2 regions of the Sulfitobacter sp. G5_S2_6_S6 genome follow, and region 2 is predicted to be linked to the other one. Evidence: riboswitches for the same ligand, from Rfam matches in the RefSeq annotation. Region 2 holds a riboswitch; the other holds the start of a gene.
The links. A riboswitch is a leader RNA that binds a small molecule or an ion and turns the genes downstream of it on or off. The one in region 2 is predicted to bind thiamine pyrophosphate.
Positions count from the first base shown of each region.

Region 1: it holds a riboswitch for thiamine pyrophosphate, as region 2 does, so the genes downstream of both, thiB (thiamine ABC transporter substrate binding subunit) here and thiD (bifunctional hydroxymethylpyrimidine kinase/phosphomethylpyrimidine kinase) in region 2, are expected to answer to the same signal.

Region 1 covers NZ_JBQKUI010000003.1:37,653-42,729, reverse strand. The annotation lists gene aroC (chorismate synthase) at 87-1,187, opposite strand; TPP riboswitch at 1,280-1,379, shown strand; gene thiB (thiamine ABC transporter substrate binding subunit) at 1,414-2,391, shown strand; gene ACTRWK_RS06425 (thiamine/thiamine pyrophosphate ABC transporter permease ThiP) at 2,367-3,923, shown strand; gene ACTRWK_RS06420 (thiamine ABC transporter ATP-binding protein) at 3,910-4,602, shown strand; gene ACTRWK_RS06415 (exopolysaccharide biosynthesis protein) at 4,603-5,077, opposite strand, start outside.
Region 2 covers NZ_JBQKUI010000006.1:166,877-171,953, reverse strand. The annotation lists gene ACTRWK_RS12160 (TRAP transporter permease) at 1-584, opposite strand, end outside; gene ACTRWK_RS12155 (TAXI family TRAP transporter solute-binding subunit) at 686-1,876, opposite strand; TPP riboswitch at 2,437-2,537, shown strand; gene thiD (bifunctional hydroxymethylpyrimidine kinase/phosphomethylpyrimidine kinase) at 2,605-3,411, shown strand; gene ACTRWK_RS12145 (FAD-dependent oxidoreductase) at 3,408-4,403, shown strand; gene thiS (sulfur carrier protein ThiS) at 4,387-4,584, shown strand; gene ACTRWK_RS12135 (thiazole synthase) at 4,586-5,077, shown strand, end outside.

The DNA of each region.
Region 1 (5,077 bases), on a different contig from region 2:
CTGCAGGTTTCAAGTTGCAAGACCCCGCGTCAACTTGCGCGTCGTATTCCCGCCAACATGCAAAAGATCCGAGCGTTCCGCGCGACTTAGCCGATGATGCCGCGGTTTTCGCCGACCTGACCGCGGTGCAACAGCATATGGTCAAGCAGGACGCAGGCCATCATCGCTTCGCCCACCGGCACGGCGCGGATGCCAACGCAAGGGTCATGGCGGCCTTTGGTAATGATCTCTGTGTCTTCGCCGGTCTTGGTGATTGTCTTGCGTGTGGTCAGGATGCTTGACGTCGGCTTGACCGCAAAACGCAGCACGATGTCCTGACCAGTGCTGATGCCGCCCAGAATACCGCCCGCGTGGTTCGACGAATAGACAGGGCCGTCGGGGCCCATGCTGATCTCGTCCGCGTTCAGCTCTCCGGTCAGCATGGCGGCGGACATGCCTTCGCCGATCTCCACGCCTTTGACGGCGTTGATGCTCATCATCGCGGCGGCGAGATCGGTGTCGAGCTTGCCATAGACTGGCGCGCCAAGGCCCGCGGGCACGCCGCGCGCTGTCACCTCGATGATCGCACCGACGGAGGATCCGGATTTGCGCAGACCGTCCAGATACGCCGCCCACTCTTCTGCCGCTTTGGCGTCGGGCACCCAGAACGGGTTCTGTTCGATCTGGTCCCAATCGAACGCATCGCGGTCGATCTTGTGAGGGCCCATCTGCACCATGTAGCCGGTGATCTGCACATTCGGCGCAATCGCCTTGATCGCTTCACGTGCCAATCCACCCGCCGCCACACGCGATGCGGTTTCACGTGCCGAGGACCGCCCGCCCCCGCGATAATCGCGGATGCCGTATTTCTGGAAATAGGTGATGTCGGCGTGACCGGGGCGGAACTTGTCCTTGATGTCACCGTAGTCCTTTGACCGCTGGTCGGTGTTCTCGATCATCAGCTGGATCGGCGTGCCGGTGGTGACACCTTCGAACACGCCCGACAGGATCCGCACCTCATCCGCCTCGCGGCGCTGTGTGGTGTATTTGTTCTGGCCGGGTTTGCGCTTGTCCATCCAGTGCTGGATCATCTCTTCGGTGATCGTCACACCGGGAGGGCAGCCGTCCACCGTGGCCCCCAAAGCAGGCCCGTGGCTTTCGCCCCAGGTGGTCACGCGGAAAAGATGGCCAAAGCTGTTGATCGACATGGGCGGTGCTCCTTTGGCGGTGATCCTTAACGGGGGCTGCACCATGCCTCAAGGGGTTTCACCTTGCGCGCGGGCGACAGGCGTTCTACCGATAAGACACCTCGGGGGGCCTGACAGGCTGAGATGTGCGCGCACGGACCCGTTGAACCTGAACCGGTTAACACCGGCGGAGGGAAGGTCTGGATACACCTCCAACGCTTTCTGACGCCGCATTTTGGAGGATGCCATGAAGTATCTTACACTTGCTGCCACCACGCTTTTCGCCACGCAAGCATGGGCCGATACGCCCGAGCTGGTGGTCTATACCTACGACAGCTTTGTCGCCGAATGGGGCCCCGGCCCGGTGATCGAAGCGGCCTTCGAGGCCGAATGCGCTTGCGATCTGAAATTCGTCGGCATGGGCGATGGCGCGGCGCTGCTGGCGCGGCTCAAGCTGGAAGGCGCGCGGTCTGACGCCGATCTGGTGCTGGGGCTTGATACCAGCCTGATCGCCGCAGCGAAGGAGACAGGGTTGTTCGCGCCCGCCACAGTGAACGCGGATTATGACCTGCCGGTCACATGGGAGGATGACAGCTTTGCCCCCTATGACTGGGGCTATTTCGCCTTTGTCCATAACGCCGATCTGACCCCGCCCGCGAATTTCCGCGCCCTGGCCGACAGTGACCTCAAGATCGTGATCCAGGACCCGCGGTCCTCTACCCCCGGTCTGGGCCTGCTGATGTGGGTCAAGGACGCTTATGGCGACGAGGCCCCTGCGATCTGGGAAGGTCTGGCGGATAACGTCGTGACCGTGACCAAGGGCTGGTCCGAAGCCTACGGCCTGTTTCTTGAGGGCGAAGCCGACATGGTGCTGAGCTATACCACATCCCCCGCCTACCACCTGATCGCCGAAGAGGACGCGACCAAAGCCGCTGCCGCTTTTGACGAAGGCCACTACATGCAGATCGAAGTGGTCGGCAAACTAGCGGGCAGCGACCAGCCCGAGCTGGCCGATCAGTTCATGCAGTTCATGGTATCGGACGCGGCGCAATCGGTGCTGCCCACGACCAACTGGATGTACCCCGCCGTCACGCCCCAAGGCGGGCTGCCCGAAGGCTTTGAGCAGTTGATCGAACCGGGCAAGGCGCTGCTGATCCCGAACGATGACGTGCCCGCCCTGCGCGAGGAAGCATTGGCCGAATGGCTCTCCGCACTGTCGCAATAAGCACGAAAACCGGCATCAGCGCCGCCATTCTGGTTGCGGCGCTGATCCTTGCTGCGGTGGGGGCGGTGCTGTGGCGGGCCGAGTTCGGCAGCGGGCTTGGCCCGGCCGATTGGTCCGCGATCCGGTTTACCGTGCTACAGGCCGCGCTTTCCGCCCTGCTGTCTACCGTGCTGGCGATCCCTGTCGCCCGCGCCTTGGCGCGACGGCGCTTTGTCGGGCGCGGGCTGCTGGTCACGCTGCTGGGGGCACCGTTCATCCTGCCGGTGATTGTCGCCGTGCTGGGGGTGCTTGCGGTCTTTGGCCGCGCGGGCTGGCTCAATGCGGCGCTGGCGGCGGTCGGATTGCCCGGCATCACGATCTACGGGCTGCACGGCGTGGTGCTGGCGCATGTCTTCTTTAACCTCCCGCTGGCCACGCGGCTGTTGTTGCAGGCGTGGCAGACCGTGCCCGCGGAACGGTTCCGGCTGGCCGCACAGCTTGGCCTGACCCCGCGCGCGGTATTCCGCAGCATCGAGCTTCCCCTCCTGCGGCAAATCCTGCCCGGCACCGCAGCGTTGATCTTTGTGATCTGCCTGACCAGCTTTGCCGTAGCGCTGACCCTCGGCGGCGGCCCCCGCGCCACGACGATCGAGCTTGCGATCTATCAGGCGTTCCGTTTCGACTTTGACCTGAACCGTGCAGCGTTGCTGTCGCTGGTGCAGCTTGGGCTTGCGGGCAGCACCGCCGCGCTGGCGCTGTGGATCATCCCCGCGATCAGTCTGGGTGGCGGGCAGGACCGACCCCTGCACCGCTGGGACGCACGTGGTGGGCTGCAACGGTGGCTCGACGCGCTGTTCATCACGTTGGCGGCGGGGTTTCTGCTGCTGCCCCTGACCTCGGTCGTGATGCGCGGGGTGATCGGCCTGCCGCAAATGCCCGCCAGCGTGTGGCAGGCAGCGGGCACCTCACTCACCGTAGCGCTGATCAGCGTGGTGGTCTTGCTGGCCTTGGCCCTGCCCCTTGCCGGATGGATCGCGACCCGTGCCCGCGGCGGGGTAGAGGCCGTGGGCCTCTTGGGGCTTGCGGCCTCTCCGCTGATGATCGGCACCGGCTGGTTCATTCTGATCAACCCTGTCGCCAGCCCCTTTGCGCTGGCCCTTCCCGTCACGGCGCTGGTCAATGCGCTGATGGCCCTGCCCTTTGCCCTGCGTATTCTGGTGCCCCGGCTGCGCGACACGGTGCAGATCTATGGCCGGCAGGCGCAGATGCTGGGGCTGAGTGGATGGCCGCTTTGGCGCTGGCTGATCCTGCCACGCTTGCGCCCGCAGATCGGCTTTGCCGCGGGGCTGACCGGTGCCCTGTCGATGGGGGATCTGGGGGTCATTGCCTTGTTCGCCGACCCCGACAGTGCCACCCTGCCGCTGCAGATGTACCGGTTGATGGGGGCCTACCGGATGGAGGCCGCGGCCGGTGCGGCCCTGATCCTGCTGGCGCTGTCACTTGGGATTTTCTGGATATTCGACAAGGGAGGGCGCTGGCATGCTGACACTTGAGACCGCGCAGATCACCCAAGGCAGCTTTACCCTGCACGCCGACCTGACCCTTGCGCCCGCGCAGACCTATGCGGTGATCGGCCCCTCGGGTGCGGGAAAATCCACCCTGCTGGGGGCGCTTTGCGGGTTCATTCCGCTCAGGTCCGGCAGGCTGCTGTGGCAGGGCAAGGACATCACCCAAGCCGCCCCCGGTGCGCGGCCGATGACGATGCTTTTTCAGGACAACAACCTCTTTCCCCATCTCAGCGTGATGCAGAATGTGGGGCTGGGGCTGCGCCCCGACCTGCGGCTCGGCTCTGCGGAACAAACCCGTGTACACGAGGCGCTTGATCGCGTCGGGCTGCAGGGGATGGCTGCCCGCAAGCCTGCCGAGCTTTCCGGCGGGCAGCAAAGCCGCGTGGCCCTCGCACGGGTGCTGGTGCAAGCCCGCCCGCTTGTCCTGCTCGACGAACCCTTTGCCGCACTTGGCCCCGCCCTGCGCAACGACATGCTGGATCTGGTGGCCGCCCTCGCCGCAGAGACCAAAGCCGCGTTGATCATGGTCACCCATGCCCCCGAGGACGTGCGCCGCATCGCGGATCAGGTGATCTTTGTCGAAGCTGGCACCGCGCATCCGCCGCAGCCTGCCGCAGCGCTGATGGACAATCCGCCCGACGCGCTGCGCGCCTATCTGGGGTAATCAGAAAATGACGGCGTAAAAGGTCAGCGATGTCAGCAGGATTGTCAGATACCCCAGCAGCACATAAAGCCCGTCGCGGGTGAACAGACCAAAGGCGAACAGCGCCACCGTTCCGCCCCCGAAGGACGACGCGAAGGGCACGAATTCAAGCAAAGGCCAACCCACAGGCAGGATCACGCAGGTCACCAACGTCAGCAGACGCATCGGCCCTGTCGTCAGAAACTGGAGCCTTTTGCCGGAGTGGCGATCAAAAAACGCCGCAGGCTTGCGCAGCCACCGCACGCAGAACAGCAACCGCGATGACTTGACCTCGCGGCGCAGCAGGAACTGCGGCAACCACAGACGTTTGCGCCCATAGACCGCCTGCGCCGACAGCACGATGATCACCATCGCCATGAAACTGGACACACCAAAGACACCGGACAGCGGCGACACCAACAGCAGCGCGGCCAGCAGAATGAACGGGAGCAGGGAC
Region 2 (5,077 bases):
GCCACGATCTTGGTGGTGATGCCCATCAACCCTTCGGTGCGGAAGACATGCGCCTCGATCATGCGTTCAAACGTATAGGGGATGCCCATCAGCAAACCGGGGAAGTAATCGGCCACCAACGGATACAGCCCCAGCACCAGCACCACGAGCAAGAAGGGGATGCCCCCCGACCGGCGCGCGATTTCAAGCATCAGCAGCCAAAGCACGACGCCCGCGTAGAAATTGGTCCAACCCGCCTGCACGATCTCCCATGCATACATGGAGAACCACATGCAGATGCCAAAGCTCACGGCGGCCGCCACGATGTCATAGATCGGCACATGGGTGTGCGATTTCACCGCTGGCAGCGCGATGAACGCCGCCGCAAGGAAGGTGCCGATGAAGACCCAGTAATACTGCCCCTCGATCAGGCGCCGCCCGCCGATGGGAACGCCGAATACATAGGCCAGCCCCATCCCGAGGCCAAAGGTACACAGCAACACAAAAGCGATGCTGGTGAACGAGAATAATCCCCCCAGTCGCGTCGTCTCGGACGAGGGTTCGACAGCCGTTTCAGCCGCCGGAGGGTGTTGTGTTGCTGACATGGATGATCCTGAAAATAAGGGCGCTGTGGCAGTGTCTTAGGAGGACGGAGCACGCTGTGCTCCGCCCTGTCTTATGCCGTCGATGACGGTCCGGCGCGGCGTTACAGACGCGAGCGGAACGGCTCCAGCCCGTCGGTGTGCTTGGCCAGAATGTCGAGATACTCCTGGTTCTCGAAATTCATCTCGACGCCCTGCTCCATAGCCTCTTTCATGCCGGCGTTGCGTGCCGCGATCCACGCGTCCATCTTCTCGATGGCCTCGTTGTTCCAGGCATCGTCTTCTTCGGTCCACGCCCCGATTTCACGCAGGTATTTCACCGTGCCTTCGTGCACAGGGATCGGGTTGGCATCCAGGAAGTTGCGGAAATGCTCCAGCGACATGCGGGTCGCCAGCGCGTGCGATCCTTTGTAGTTGTCGTGGGATTCATTCATCCACTTCGCCATGTTATAGACGAAATCCTCTTCTGCGGTGACCGGCACGGCATAGACGAAGTTCGACGTCATGGACTCGACACCCTTGGCGGTGCTCACCCCCATAGAGATGGTCGAGGGGATCGTCATGGGGCGGTAGCTGAGGTAGCCGTCCCAGCCTTCTGTGTTGGCGGGGTCCATCGGCAGCCAGCGAATGCCACCCGGTGCGCCCTCCATTTCGGACAGGACGGAAGAGATCGGCGAGCAATAGGCCACATCGGACTTCCCCTCGACAACCGAACGACAGTTTTCACCGTAGCTGGAGGCCGGGACGAATTCGATCTTTTCCTGCGCTTCTTCGGGCGTCATGCCGATAAAGGCAGGCAGGGCCTGTGTGATCGCAGAGACAATCGCGGGCGAGAACACGCCCGAGGTGACGCGGACGCCGCCTTTGCCGATGTCTTCAAGGCTTTGCAGATCGGAATCGCCAGCCACAACAAAGCCCCAAGGCGTGTCGTTATGGTGCCACAGGATCCGCTGCGGCATGGGTTTCGCCGAGGCGTAGCCGCCGACCCCTTCCGCTTGCAACGCCATTTCCGACGCGGAAACCGACGCGATCGCGATGTCTTCGCGGTCGGTCAAACGTTTGTAGCGCATGGGCTCGCTGTCTTCGGGAACGATCCGCACGGTGGTGCCGGTTTCCTTTTGCAACGCGGGCCCCCAACCGTTGGTCGAGGCAAAGCTGCCTGTCGACGTGCCCGGCGTGGCAATCACGAGCATGCGCGGCCACTCATACTCTTGCGCCATCGCGACGCCCGAAAGCGCCATGGATACCGCAAAGGACCCGACAGCTGCCTTGGCAAAACGTGTCATATTCTTCATGTGGTCTCTCTCCCTGTTGTACATCTTTGGATTGTTCGGAATCGCAGGATCACAGGCACCGCAAAAGCTGCGGATGCCCATGCGCAGGACGCAGATGTGATCTTTGCAGATGTCACGCAGCACCTCCCAATGCTTGTCGCGACGCGTCCGGTACGACCCGTAAAACGGGCCAGAAAACGCATCCTCCCGAGTGTCGGCCCCCTCCTCCCGAGGGTATCCGACTCAATCTGTCAATCAGCCTAGGGGCAAGATATTTCGATGCCAATACCGCAGAACAGAACTTGATACCGCAGCCACGCGGGGTCTTTGCGCGATCACCCCTAGTTTGCTGATGCCAAAGGGTTAACACCGCAGAATATGGGAAATGTGACGTTACGTTGCTTTGGGTTACGAGGCGTTGTTTCGGCTGACAAGCGTCAGGAGAGCTGTCCAAACCGCACCCGTATTGCCCAAAATATCGCCACCTTTGGTTGAATATTTTGCGGCTTGCACCGTTTGCCGAACTTGGCTACGCCTAAGGTAACGACGCTGCACGCCCCCACAGGGGCCGCAGTTCCAACATCTATCCGTCGGGGTGCCCTAGGGGGCTGAGAGGTGCGTGCACCGACCCGTCGAACCTGATCCGGGCAATACCGGCGTAGGGAACGGGTATCTTTGTGCAACGGGCTCTGGTCCACACCACAAAACTCATTCTTGCGTCTGCTTGCCCACCACCGAAAGGCGAGCATGTGACCAAGACGACCCCCATTTCCCTGACCATCGCGGGATCCGACAGCGGCGGCGGTGCCGGTATTCAGGCCGATATCAAGGCGATGTCGGCCAATGGTGTCTATGCCGCCAGCGTGATCACCGCCGTGACCGCGCAGAACACGCGCAGCGTCAGCGCCGTACACGAGATCCCCGCCCCCATCGTCGCGGCCCAGATCGATGCGGTGCTGTCCGATCTTTCGGTGCAGTCGATCAAACTGGGCATGTTGTTTTCTCCGCAGATTATTCAGGCGGTGGCATCCGCGCTGTCCGCGTTTCGGGGGGCCGTCGTGGTCGATCCGGTGATGATCGCAAAATCCGGCGATGCGCTGTTGCAAGAAGACGCCGTCGCAGCGCTGATCGCGGATATCCTGCCGCGCGCCGATCTGCTGACGCCCAACCTCCCCGAAGCCGCCTGCCTGTTGAACCAGCCCGAGGCCGACAGCGCCGACCAAATGGTCACGCAAGCCCGTGCGCTGCTCAAGATGGGGCCGAAGGCAGTGCTGATGAAGGGCGGCCATAGCGCGGGCAATATCTGTAGCGACGCACTGGTCACCGCAGAGCGTGTCACATGGCTCAGCGCGCCGCGCATCGACACGCGCAATACCCACGGGACGGGATGCACCTACGCCGCGGCCATCGCTGCGGGGCTGGCCCACGGCAAACCCCTTGGCGCGGCGGTACAGGCCGCCCATGACTATCTGCACCGCGCCATCATCGCCGCGGATCAACTTGAGGTCGGCACGGGCCACGGGCCAGTGCATCACTTCCACGCGGTCTGGTCATGACGCAGGTCACCATCATCGGCGCGGGTGTCGCGGGGCTGTGTACCGCGCGTGTCTTGCTGGATCGCGGGATGCGCGTGCATCTGATCGACCGCGCCCACCAGCCCGGCCCGCAAGGGTGTTCTTGGTGGGCTGGGGGCATGCTCGCCCCGTTTTGCGAAGGTGAAAGCGCCGAGGAACCGGTGATCCGGCTGGGCCAAAGGGCGGCGGATTGGTGGGGGCAGCGCACCACATCGCTGCACCGACGCGGGTCGCTTGTGATCTCTCCGGCGCGGGACAACAGCGATCTGACCCGCTTTGCCCGCCGCACGACAAGCCACCAAACCCTGACCGGCGCAGAGATCGCGGCGCTTGAACCCGACCTTGGCGACCGCTTTGCCAAAGCGCTCTATTTCCAGACCGAGGCCCACCTGTCGCCCCGCATTGCGCTGGCAGAGCTGTGGCGCGGGCTGGTGGCCGATGGGGCCAGTTTCGAACAGGGCGAGGCCGATCCCGAAACGCTGGCGCAAGACGGCACCGTCATTGATTGCCGCGGCTATCACGCGCGCGCCGATCTGCCTGATTTGCGCGGCGTGAAAGGGGAAATGGCGCTGCTGTCCTGCCCCGATATCGCGATCACCCGCCCCATCCGTGTGCTGCATCCACGTGTGCCGATCTACCTCGTGCCGCGCGGTGACGGGATTTACATGCTCGGGGCCACGATGGTCGAAGGCCGCGCCGGTGCCCATGCCAGCGTGCGGTCCGTGCTTGAACTGCTGAGCGCGGCCTACGCACTGTCCCCCGCCTTTGGTGAGGCCGAGATCCTAGAGATCGGCGTCGACAGCCGCCCCGCCTTCCCCGACAACCTGCCGCGCATCGAACGGCAGGGCAATCTGATCCGCGCCAACGGTCTGTATCGCCACGGTTTCCTGCTCGCCCCCGCGCTGGCGACCATGGTGGCGGACCTGATCCTTGAAGCCAAAACACCGGAGATTTTCCATGAAACTACAGCTTAACGGTGCCCCGCTTGATAGCGACGCGCCCACGCTTGCCGCCCTGCTAGAGGCCGAAGGATTTGGCGGCGCGAAAGTCGCTACCGCCGTCAATGGCAGCTTTATCCCCGCCAGCCTGCGGGCCAGCCACCCCCTGACCTCCGGCGACAGCATCGAAGTGCTCGCCCCCATGCAGGGAGGCTAAGATGCGCCCCTTTTACGGAGAAACCCTTGCCAATGGTCTGATGCTGGGCACCGCGCAATACCCCTCTCCCAAGGTGCTGTCAGACGCCTTTGCGCGCAGCGGGGCGGCGGTGGCGACGGTATCGCTGCGGCGGGAAAGCGGACGGGATCGCGCCGGTCAGGACTTCTGGGAACTGATCCGCGCGCTTGACGTCCATGTGCTGCCCAACACCGCCGGATGTCACAGCGTGAAAGAGGCCGTCACCACCGCCCATATGGCCCGCGAGGTGTTCGATACGCGCTGGATCAAGCTCGAGGTCATCGGCGAGGAGGACACGTTGCAGCCCGATGTCTTCGGTCTGGTCGAGGCCGCCCGCATCCTGAGCGAGGACGGGTTTCAGGTCTTTCCCTACACCACCGAAGACCTTGTGGTCGCGGATAGATTGCTTCGGGCGGGCTGCGAGGTGCTGATGCCCTGGGGCGCGCCCATCGGGTCGGGGATGGGGCTGAACAAC